2 regions of the Phreatobacter oligotrophus genome follow, and region 2 is predicted to be linked to the other one. Evidence: predicted binding sites of a transcription regulator. Region 2 holds the regulator's gene; the other holds the start of a gene.
The links. Region 2 encodes LexA, which represses DNA repair genes until DNA is damaged. Its sites were predicted from a motif close to TGTTCNNNNTGTGTTCNG; they were not measured.
Positions count from the first base shown of each region.

Region 1: the regulator LexA is predicted to act here: its motif matches at 2,572-2,589, upstream of C8P69_RS16480 (ATP-dependent helicase).

Region 1 covers NZ_PZZL01000007.1:173,051-178,788, forward strand. The annotation lists gene C8P69_RS16480 (ATP-dependent helicase) at 126-2,561, opposite strand; gene C8P69_RS16485 (L,D-transpeptidase) at 2,691-3,314, opposite strand; gene C8P69_RS16490 (Hsp33 family molecular chaperone) at 3,629-4,600, shown strand; gene C8P69_RS16495 (PaaI family thioesterase) at 4,605-5,039, opposite strand; gene C8P69_RS16500 (glycosyltransferase) at 5,112-5,738, opposite strand, start outside.
Region 2 covers NZ_PZZL01000004.1:131,668-137,405, reverse strand. The annotation lists gene gltX (glutamate--tRNA ligase) at 1-757, opposite strand, end outside; gene C8P69_RS10425 (ComEC/Rec2 family competence protein) at 915-3,179, shown strand; gene lexA (transcriptional repressor LexA) at 3,184-3,882, opposite strand; gene C8P69_RS10415 (molybdopterin molybdotransferase MoeA) at 3,988-5,190, opposite strand; gene moaC (cyclic pyranopterin monophosphate synthase MoaC) at 5,193-5,678, opposite strand; gene C8P69_RS10405 (DsbA family oxidoreductase) at 5,734-5,738, opposite strand, start outside.

The DNA.
Region 1 (5,738 bases), on a different contig from region 2:
TCTGCTCTTATCCGGCTGACTGACCGAACGTGTCCACATCTATCCACATGTGGGGCCAAGCAGAACGTTGATGTATTTGACAGGCAGCCGTCTCTTAAACAGGCACTATCGACCGACAATTCCACTCACGCCGCCTGGACGAAGCTGTCGACCACCTTCTTCTCGCCGGCCTTGTCGAACTGCACCGTGAGCTTGTTGCCCTCGGCGGCGGTCACCTCGCCATAGCCGAACTTGAGGTGGAACACCCGGTCACCCGGCCGGTAGCGCGAGGGCTCGCCGGTCGACTTGGCGACGAGCTCGCCATCGATGGTCTTGCCGCCGCCCGAGCGGTCGGTGAGCCGGCCCTGGAAGCCGCCGCGCCCCTCGGCATAGCTTGATCCGAAGGCCTGGCTCCCCGTGCGACCGGTGAATCGCGCCTGCGCCTCGTGCAGGGAGCGCTGCGCCTGGGCGCGCAGCCAGCCGGGCGTCGAATAGCTCGACGAGAAGCTCTCGACCTTGTCGAAGCGGCTCTGGCCGAAGCCGCCGCGGCCCATGCCGCCATAGCCCGAGGTGCCGAGCCCCTCGCTGATCTCCACATGGGCCGAGGGAAGGTCGTTGACGAAGCGGCTGGGCACCGTCGACTGCCAGAGGCCGTGAATGCGCCTGTTGCCGGCAAAATAGATCTTCGCCCGCCGCCGCGCGCGGGTGATGCCGACATAGGCGAGGCGCCGCTCCTCCTCGAGACCGGCGCGGCCGTTCTCGTCGAGCGAGCGCTGGTGGGGAAAGAGCCCCTCCTCCCAGCCGGGGAGGAACACCGTCTCGAACTCGAGCCCCTTGGCGGAGTGCAGGGTCATGATCGACACCGCGTCCTCGGTCTCGGCATCGCCGCGCGCCTCGGTGACGAGGGCGATATGCTCGAGGAACCCCGAGAGGTTCTCGAACTCCTCCATGGAGCGCACGAGCTCCTTGAGGTTTTCCAGCCGCCCCGCACCTTCCGCGGTCTTGTCCTTCTGCCACATCTCCGTGTAGCCGCTCTCGTCGAGCACGAGCTGGGCCAGCTCGGAATGCGGCATGGCCTCGATCTGTCCGGCCCAGCGGTCGAACTGCTCGGTGAGGTCCTTCAGCGCACGGCGCACCTTGGGCTTCAGCTCCTCGGTCTCCACCAGCACGCGGGCCGCCTGCATGAGCGGCACGCCGTTCGCGCGCGCGAAGTCGTGGAGCTGCTGCAGCGTCGCGTCCCCGAGGCCGCGCTTCGGCGTGTTGACGATGCGCTCGAAGGCGAGATCGTCCGAGGCCTGCGCGACGCAGCGCAGATAGGCCAGCGCGTCGCGGATCTCGAGACGCTCGTAGAAGCGCGGGCCGCCGATGACACGGTAGGGCAGACCGATGGTGATGAACCGGTCCTCGAACTCGCGCATCTGGAACGAGGCGCGGACGAGGATCGCCGTTTCGTTCAGCAGGTGGCCGGAGCGCTGCAGCTGCTCCAGTTCCTCGCCGATCGAGCGCGCCTCTTCCTCCGAATCCCAGACCGAGGTCAGGGTCGGCTTCTCGCCATCCTCGCCGTCGGTGAACAGCGTCTTGCCGAGGCGGCCCTCGTTGTGGGCGATGAGGTGGGAGGCGGCCGCGAGGATATGGCCGGTCGAGCGATAATTGCGCTCCAGCCGGATGACGGTGGCGCCCGGAAAGTCCTTGTCGAAGCGCAGGATGTTGTCGACCTCGGCGCCGCGCCAGCCATAGATCGACTGGTCGTCGTCGCCAACGCAGCAGATGTTCTGCGGCCGGCCCTCCTGGCGCTGGGCAAGGAGCCGCAGCCAGAGATACTGGGCGACGTTCGTGTCCTGGTACTCGTCGACGAGGATGAAGCGGAACTTGCGCTGATACTCCGCCAGCACTTCCGGGTTCTCGCGGAACAGGCGGATGGCCTCCAGGAGGAGATCGCCGAAATCGACGGCGTTGAGCACCTTCAGCCGCGCCTGGTAGTCGGCATAGAGCTTCAGGCCGAGGCCGTTCGCATAGGACGCCGCCTCGCCCGCCGGCACCTTGTCGGGGGTCAGCGCGCGGTTCTTCCAGCCGTCGATGGCGGAGGCGAGCATCCGCGCCGGCCAGCGCTTCTCGTCGATGTTCTCGGCCTGGATGAGCTGCTTGAGCAGGCGGATCTGGTCATCCGTGTCGAGGATGGTGAAGCCCGGCTTCAGCCCGACGAGTTCGGCATGGCGGCGCAGGATCTTCACGCCGGTCGCGTGGAACGTGCCGAGCCAGGGCATGCCCTCCACCGCCTCGCCGACGAGGTGGGCGATGCGCTCCTTCATCTCGCGCGCGGCCTTGTTGGTGAAGGTGACGGCGAGGATCTCGGAGGGATAGGCGCGGCGCTGGGAGAGGATATGGGCGATGCGGGTGGTGAGCACCCGCGTCTTGCCGGTGCCGGCGCCGGCGAGGACCAACACCGGGCCATCCAGCGTCTCGACCGCCGCGCGCTGCTCCGGGTTGAGCCCGCTGAGATAGGCGGCGGCCGCCTGCTGCCCACGCGCGGCCATGGCCCTTTCGGCAAGGCTCGGCTGGCGGAAGGCGGCAGGGTCGGTCATGGGCGGGGAATGTTCCGATTCGGTTCTCGTCCAAAATGGGGCCTCAGGCGCCCAAAGCCAACCCGAGGTCCGAAAATGCAAAAGGCCGGCGTCGCCGCCGGCCTGTCGCGAACAGAAAGAGGGGCACGATCAGCGCAGAACGATGACCCGGGTACCGACACGGACGCGGTTGTAGAGATCGATCACATCGTCATTGGTCAGGCGGAAGCAGCCCGAGGACACCGCGGTACCGATCGTGTGCGGCTCGTTCGAGCCGTGGATGCGGTAGAGCGAGGAGCCGAGATACATGGCGCGGGCGCCGAGCGGATTGTCCGGACCACCGGCCATGAAACGCGGCAGGTCGGGGCGGCGGCGCAGCATCTGGGCCGGCGGACGCCAATCCGGCCACTCGGCCTTGCGGGTGATGGTCTGGTTGCCGCCCCATGAGAAGCCCGGACGGCCGACGCCGACGCCATAGCGGATGGCGGTGCCACCAGCCTGGACGAGATACAGGCGGCGCTCCTGGGTGTTGATGACGATCGTGCCCGGGGCATAGCGACCGGAGAACTGCACGGTCTCGCGCGGAATGGCCGAGACGCCGGCCGACGGACGCGGGCCACCATCGGTCCGCGGGCGCATGGTCATCGGGCCACCGGTGGCCGGGTCGAAGATGACCTGGTCGCCATAGCCGAAATTGACGGTCTGCGCCTGGGACGCTGCGCCGGAGAAGGCGAGCGCCGCAAGGGCAGCAAGAACGGGCAAGAAGCGCCGCATGAGGGAACCCCGAAGTTGTGCGCGTCGGTGGGCGGCACGGCATGTGGCACCCGACCGTCGCGAAACGGACGAATCGATAGAGCGTAACCATCTACCGCTGCGCAATGGCATGGCAGACGCACACCCCGTCGCGCCATGATTTGCCATGCGGGTGTGACCCTGACGCAACGATCGACCCGGCATGACGGACCGGGCCCCTTGAAAATCCTGCGTAGTTCTCCGGAGAACGGTCACGGCCCCGTGATCGGCAGTGCCCCCGCTCCACGCCGCATCTGCCTCTCGCATTCCGCGCCCGGAAGGCTCATATAGCCGGCATGTCCACGATACCTGACATCACCCACGGCGCCGACGACATTGTCGTGCCTTTCCAGGTTGAAGAAATCGATCTGCGCGGCCGCGTCATCCGTCTCGGCCGCTCCGTGTCGACCATGATCGATCGTCACGGCTATCCCGCGCCGGTGGCCCGCGTCCTCGCCGAGGCGACCGCCCTCACCCTGCTGCTCGGCTCCGGCCTCAAGTTCGACGGCCGGCTGATCCTTCAGACGCAGACCAACGGCCCGGTCCGCATGGTGGTGGTCGACGTCGCCACGCCTGACCGCGTCCGGGCACTGGCCCGCTTCGATGCCGAGGCGGTCGATGCCGCCATCGCCGCCGGCCATGCCGAGCCGGCCGCCCTCCTCGGTGACGGCCAGCTGGTCATGACCATCGACCAGGGCGGCGACATGCAGCGCTACCAGGGCATCGTCTCGCTGGACGGCCAGGGTCTGGAGAAGGCGGCGGACCAGTATTTCCGCCAGTCCGAGCAGATCGACACCCGCGTCCGCCTCGCCGCGGCCGAGGAGTTCGTCGCCGGCGACGAGGGCCTGACCCGCGCCTGGCGCGCCGGCGGCGTGCTCGTCCAGCACCTGCCCAAGGCCTCGACCGGCCATCGCGACCTCGATCCGGGCGATGCCCCGGATGGCACCGCCATCCCCGAGCCGGACGAGGCCTGGGCCGAGGCGCGCGCCCTCACCGACACGATCGGCGACGACGAGCTCGTCGACCGCAACCTGTCGCCGGAGCGGCTGCTGTTCCGCCTGTTCCACGAGCGTGGCGTCAGGGTGTTCGACGCGCAGGACGTGCGCGAGCACTGCACCTGCTCGCGCGACCGCATCAACGGCATCATCCGCAGCTTCTCGGGCGATGAACGCCGCGACATGGTCGAGGACGGTGCGATCACCGTCACCTGCGAATATTGCTCGACGAGCTATCGCTTCGCGCCGGGCGAGTTCGACCTCGCGGAGTGAGGCGTCAGCCCTCCCGCTGGAATCGCCGGAAGGTGCCGACGCCCTCGGCGATCGGATTGCCCTTGTCGTCCTCGCACCGGATGGTGACGAAGGCGACGCTCTTTCCGCCGCCCGTGCGGGTGGCGGTGACCTTGAGCGTGCCCTCCCGCGCCGTGCCGAGATAGTTCACGGTCAGCGACAGGGTGACACCGCGGCCGTCGACCGCATCGGGGTCCTTCGGCGGGCCACCCAGAGCCGCATAGCCGCCAGCCGAGTCCATCAGCGTCGCGACGAGGCCGCCATGCAGGCCGCCCCCGCGGTTCATGAACTCCTCGCGCACCGGGCAGAGCATGACGGCGTGGCCGTCGCTCCACTCCACCACCTCCCAACCGATGAGGCGATGGAAGGCGCTGTGGCGGTCGCTCGGTCGGACCGCGGCCGGTGCTTCACCCTCGCTCATGCCTATGCCCCCTCGTTACGGCGGCGGACCATGTCGCGGCGCAGCGACGGAGGCAAGGTCGCACAGACGGGCTCAACCTCGTTCGATTGACGGAGATGCACGGGAGGCGGACCCGCCAAGATCCCGGGCCATCGCCTCGAGCCCCGCTACCATCGACGGTGAAGCCTCGGACTGCCTGAGCCGCGCGGCGTGCCGCCTCAGCGCCGCCGCAACATCCCGCGGCTGGTGCCGCCGGCTGGCCAGCGCCACCTCGGTCAGCACGCGGACCCGCTCCAGCACCTCCTGCTCGCCGGGCGTGGCGAGGCCCGCGGCGGGGCGATCCTCCGGCCAGACAATGCCCCCATGGGCAGTCTTCTCCCAGTGGAACGGGCGCGACCAGAGCTGGCGCAGCGCCATCAGCGCGGCAAGGCCCATGGCGAGCCAGACCACGGGCAGGAGCGGCAGCCACGGCAGCAGGCCGGAGCGCCCGCCCCGGACCAGGCCGGCCGCGAGGAAGACGAGGCTGCCGCCATAGCCGGCGGCAAAGACGAGGGCCGCCGCGCCGAGCCAGGGCGGCGGTCCCTGCAGCGCCCAGCCGGCCGTCAGCGCCACAAGCGCGACGAGATGGACGGGCGCGGCGAGCAACGATCCGGCCAGCGTCGCGCCGAGGGCCAGGCAGCCGCCTATGCCGAGCTCCCGGCGAAGGCGCAGCGGCCGGCG
Region 2 (5,738 bases):
CCCGGTACTGCTCGACGCCGAGGGCGCCGTGGCGCTTCGACAGCTTGGCGCCATCCGGCCCGTGGATGAGCGGGATATGGGCCATGGCCGGCACCACCCAGCCGAGCGCCTCGTAGATCTGGGTCTGGCGGGCGGCATTGGTGAGGTGGTCGACGCCGCGGATGATGTGGGTGATGCCCATGTCATGGTCGTCGACGACCACGGCATGCATGTAGGTCGGCGTGCCGTCCGAGCGCAGCAGCACGAGGTCGTCGAGGTCCTTGTTGGGGATCACCACGCGGCCCTGGACGAGATCCTCGACCACCGTCTCGCCATCCTGCCGGGCCTTCAGGCGGATCACCGGCTTCACGCCGGCCGGCGCCTCGGAGGGATCGCGGTCGCGCCAGCGGCCGTCATAGCGGGGCGGACGGCCCTCCTTCATGGCGGTGGCGCGCATCTCCTCGAGCTCCTCGGGGGTCGCGTAGCAATGATAGGCCTTGCCGGCGGCGAGGAGCTGGCGGGCGACCTCGGCGTGCCGCTCGGCGCGGGCGAACTGGAAGATGGTCTCGTCGTCCCAGGCAAGGCCGAGCCAGGCGAGGCCATCCAGGATGGCGTCGATCGCTTCGGTGGTGGAGCGCTGGCGATCCGTGTCCTCGATGCGCAGCAGCATCTTGCCGCCGGTCTTGCGGGCATAGAGCCAGTTGAACAGCGCGGTGCGGGCACCGCCGATGTGCAGGAAGCCCGTCGGGGAGGGGGCGAAACGGGAGACGACGGTCATGATTCTTCCGAAGAGGACAGGGCGGGCCGGGCGCGACTAGGCTTCTGGCCGGAAAGCGCGTCGGCTTAGCATGCCGGCACGGGAATGGGGAGCGCCCTGTGGTGAGCGGCCACGCGTCGTCCGGCCCGTCGGTGAGCGCCCTGCCGGGAGGTGGGCGGTGAGGCCGCGCGCGAGGGCACTCGCCATTGCCGCCGGCATGCGTGCCGCGGCTGGCACGCGTCACGGGCTCGGCCTTGAGGCGATCGGCGCGCGGCTGTCGGGATGGTGGGCGCTGGAGCTGGAGCGCGGGCGGGCCTTCCTGTTCCTGCCCGTGGCGATGAGCGTTGGCATACTGTTGTACTTCGCCGCGCCCGATGAACCCTCGCTTGCGGCGGCGATCCTGCTCGCTATCGCCACAGCGTCGGCGGCGATCGTCCTGCGGCGGCATCACGGGCCCGCGCTGGCCATGACCGCGATTGCGGCGGTCGCTCTCGGTTTCGCGGCAGCGGCGACACGGACTGCGTGGGTCGCCCACCCCGTGCTGCGAACCGAGACCCAGTCGCTGACCGTCTCGGCCTGGGTGGAGGCGGTGGAGCGGCGGGAGAATGGCGACCGGCTCACGCTGCGGGTCCGCAGCCTGACGCCAGCGCCCGATCCGGCGCCGGACCGCATCCGCGTCACCAGCCGGACTGCGACCGGGGTCACCACCGGTCAGGCGGTGGTGTTGACGGTGCGGCTGCGCCCGCCGGCCGATCCCGCCGCCCCCGGCCAGTATGACTTCAGCCGTGATGCCTGGTTCGCCGGCTACGGCGCCACCGGGTTCATCATCGGCCAGGTCCGGGCGGGGGAGGTGGGCGAGATGCCCTCCGGCGTCATGCTCCGGGCAAGGCTCGACGCGGTGCGCCAGGCGATCAGCGACCGCATCCGCTCGGCCATCCCCGGCGCGTCCGGCGCCATTGCCGATGCTCTGGTGACGGGTAAGCGCGACGGCATCCCGGAAGGCCTGAACGAGGCCATGCGCGCGGCCGGCACCTATCACATCCTGTCGATCTCCGGCTTTCACATGGCGCTGGTGGCGGCCCTCATCTTCGGCATCGTGCGCGGTGGCCTCGCCCTCGTGCCGTCCATCGCCCTGCGGCACCGCGCCAAGGCCTGGGCCGCCTTCGTCGCCCTGGTGGTGGCGACCATCTATCTCGTGATTTCCGGCGCCGAAGTCGCGACGCAGCGCTCGTGGATCATGATCGCCGTGGTCCTTCTCGGCGTCATGCTCGACCGCGGCGCGCTGACGCTGCGCACGCTCGCCATCGCCGCGCTCGCCGTGCTGCTCGTCGCGCCCGAAAGCCTTCTCGGCCCGAGCTTCCAGATGTCCTTCGCCGCAACGCTGGCGCTCATTGCCGGCTATGTGTCGCTGCGGCCCTTCGCCGAGGCGCATGCCGATGCCCCAGCCGGCATCGGCCGCATGCTGCTCATGGTCACGAATGGGGTCGCGGGCCTTGCGACCAGTTCCTTCGTCGCCTCACTCGCGACGACCCCTTACGCGGCGCACCACTTCAACACGGTGCATCTCTACGGCGTTGCCGGGAACCTCCTCGGCGCCCCGGTCATCGAGTTCTTCGTCATGCCGCTGGAGATCCTGGCGCTGATGCTCTGGCCCTTCGGCTGGGACAAGCCGGTCTGGGCCCTGGCGGGGCTGGGCGTCGACCTCTTCGTGCGGATCGTCGAATGGGTCGCCTCCTGGCCGGGCGGCAAGGTGATCGTGCCGGAGACCCGGCCGTCCGCGCTGCTGGTCCTGTCGCTGGGGCTGGTGCTGGTCGCGGCGCTGTCGACGCCGCTGCGCTGGATCGGGGCGCCGCTGGTGCTGGCCGGCCTCGCGGCCGCTCCCCATGGCAAGCCGCCGCTCGCGCTTGTCGACGGCGACGGCACGACGGTCGCCGCCCGCGCGCCGGACGGAACGCTCCGGGTCGTCTCGCGGCGCGGCAGCCGGTTCGCCGTCCAGCGCTGGCTGCTGGCGGAGGGCGACCGGCGCAATGCGGCGGAGGAGAGCCTGCAACAGGGGGTGCGGTGCGACGGCCTCGGCTGCGCCATGCCGCTGGCGGGCGGCGGCCGCATCGCCGTGCCGCTTCATCCCGATGCACTGGCCGATGATTGCCGCGAGGCGCGGCTGGTGGTGACGCGCTTCGCGGTTCCGCACGGGTGCGGCGCCGTGGTGCTGAACCTTTCGGCGATCCCCTCGACCGGCGCCCTTCGGCTGCGCCACGAGGCCGGATCATGGCAGGTGGAGACAGCACGCCTCACATACGGGACGCGACCCTGGCACCGGGCGCCGCCCAAGGGAGCGATGCCGCCGGTGCTGCAAGGGCCCCATGCGGCGTTACCCCAAGCGCCTGCACCGCCTCCGGCGGCCGACATGCCCGAGGAGGGCGACGCAGAGCCGCCGCGCTGAGCCGTCAGTAGCGGCGGATGAGGCCGACGAGCTTGCCCTGGATGCGCACCCGGTCGGGACCGAGAACGCGGGTCTCGTAGGCTGGATTGGCGGCTTCGAGGGCGATGGAGGTGCCGCGCTTGCGCAGCCGCTTCAGCGTCGCTTCCTCGTCATCGATCAGCGCCACGATGATGTCGCCGGTCTCGGCCGTGTCGCCCTTGCGGATCAGGGCGATGTCCCCTTCGAGGATGCCGGCCTCGATCATCGAATCGCCCCGCACCTCCAGGGCGTAATGCTCGCCGCGGGAGATGAGCTCCGGCGGCACCGAGACCGTCGAGATGCGCTGCTCCACCGCCTCGCGCGGCACGCCGGCGGCGATGCGGCCCATCAGCGGCACGGCGACCGGCATGACCGTGTCGTCATCAACCGGTTGCGGCCGGGAGCGGCCGAGCGAGCCTTCGATGACGCTCGGCGAGAACTTGCCGCGGGCGGTGGCGGGACCGGCCGACTGCTCGGGCTGGCGGATGATCTCGAGGGCGCGGGCGCGGTTCGGCAGGCGGCGAATGAAGCCGCGCTCCTCTAGCGCCGTGATGAGCCGGTGGATGCCGGATTTGGACTTCAGGTCGAGGGCTTCCTTCATCTCGTCGAAGGAGGGGGGCACCCCGGTCTCCTTCAGCCGCTCCTGGATGAAGCGAAGAAGCTCGTGTTGCTTGCGCGTCAGCATCGGATACCGCCCCTGAGTGTCACCGGCCCGAATCGAACGAACAGACCATGAACAATCACTATCTGTTCTATGTGTGTTCTGCAACCGTTGAGATTTCGTGAAGGCCTAGCGCGGCAGGCGGACGACGCGGCAGGGCTCGCCCGCGCGGGCCGCCGGCGCATGGGGCGGGCGCAGGATCAGCGCGTCGGCTTCGGCGAGGACGCGGATCATCGAGGAGTCCTGGACCGGGAAGGGCGTGGCGACGAGGCCGTCCGCCGATGTGGTCAAGCGGGCACGCAGGTGATCGGCGCGCAGGTCATTGGCTGGGACGTCAGAACCGAGAATCGCGGCCTCGGTCGCCGGTCCGTCGACGGCACGTCCCGCGAGGCGGGCAATGAGCGGTTCGAGGAACAACATCGCGCAGACGAAGGAGGCGACAGGGTTGCCGGGCAGGCCGAGCAGCCGCGTTTCGCCGAGATCGGCCATCATCAGCGGCTTGCCGGGGCGCATGGCGATCTTCCAGAAGCCGAGCTCCCCGCCCTCGTGGCGGATCACGTCCCGCATGAGGTCGTACTCGCCGACCGATGCCCCGCCGGAGGTGACGAGGATGTCATGGCCCTCGCTGCGGGCAAGGCGCACCCGGGCGAGGGTTGCATCGAGCCGGTCGGGGGCAATGCCGAGATGGGTCACGTCCGCGCCTGCACGGCGCGCCATCGCGGCAATGGCAAGGGCATTGGACGAGACGATCTGGTTCGGGCCCGGCGCGGTGCCGGGCTCCACCAGTTCGTCGCCGGTCGAGAGGATCGCGACCCGCGGCCGACGGTGGACCGGCACGGATGCGTGGTTCATGGCGGCGGCGAGGGCGAGGCTGCGCGGGTTCATGACAGTGCCCGCGGGCAGGACGCTGACCCCTGCGGTGAAGTCGAGGCCGCGGCGGCGGATGAACTGGCCGGGTCGTGCCGTGCGGTCGATGATCACAGCGTCGCCGTCGCGTGCGGTGTCCTCCTGCATGATGACCGCGTCGGCGCCGGGCGGAATCGGTGCACCGGTGAAGATGCGCACCGCTTGTCCCGTCCCGACCTCGCCGCCGAAGGCCCGCCCAGCCGCGGCCTCGCCGATCACCGTCAGGCGGCCGGGCAGGTCGGATGCGCGGAGGGCATAGCCGTCCATGGCGGACATGTCGTCCGGCGGCTGGCTGCGGGACGCCAGGAGATCGCGGGTCAGCACGCGGCCGTCGCAATCGCCCACCGGGATCCATTCCTCGGGAAGGGGTGATGCGCCGTCGAGAACGCGCGCCAGGGCCTCTTCGACGGGGAGGAGGCCGGCCATGGTCACTCCGCCCGGAACGTGCCGGAGGCGCCGCCTGTCTTTTCGAGAAGCTGCACCGCCTCGATCCGCATGCCGCGGTCGACGGCCTTCACCATGTCGTAGACGGTGAGGCAGGCGACGGAGACGGCGGTCAGCGCCTCCATCTCGACGCCGGTCTGGCCGGAGACCTTCACCGTTGCGGTCACGTGGACACCGGGGAGGGATTCATCCAGCACCACGTCCACGGCGACCTTGGTCAGCAGCAGGGGGTGGCAGAGCGGGATGAGTTCATGAGTGCGCTTCGCCGCCATGATGCCGGCGAGGCGGGCCGTGCCGAGCACGTCGCCCTTCTTGGCATCGCCGGCCCGCACGATGGCGAGGGTCTCGGGCTTCATCACCACGCGGCCGGTCGCCACGGCGGTCCGGTCCGTCGCCGGCTTTGCCGAGACATCGACCATGTTGGCCTGGCCGCTGGCGTCCAGATGAGTGAGCGTCGTTCCCTGTGCCATGACCTGCCCTTAGCCGCTGGCGCGGCGCGCCGCAACGGGCCGCGCGGCGGGTTGTTCAGC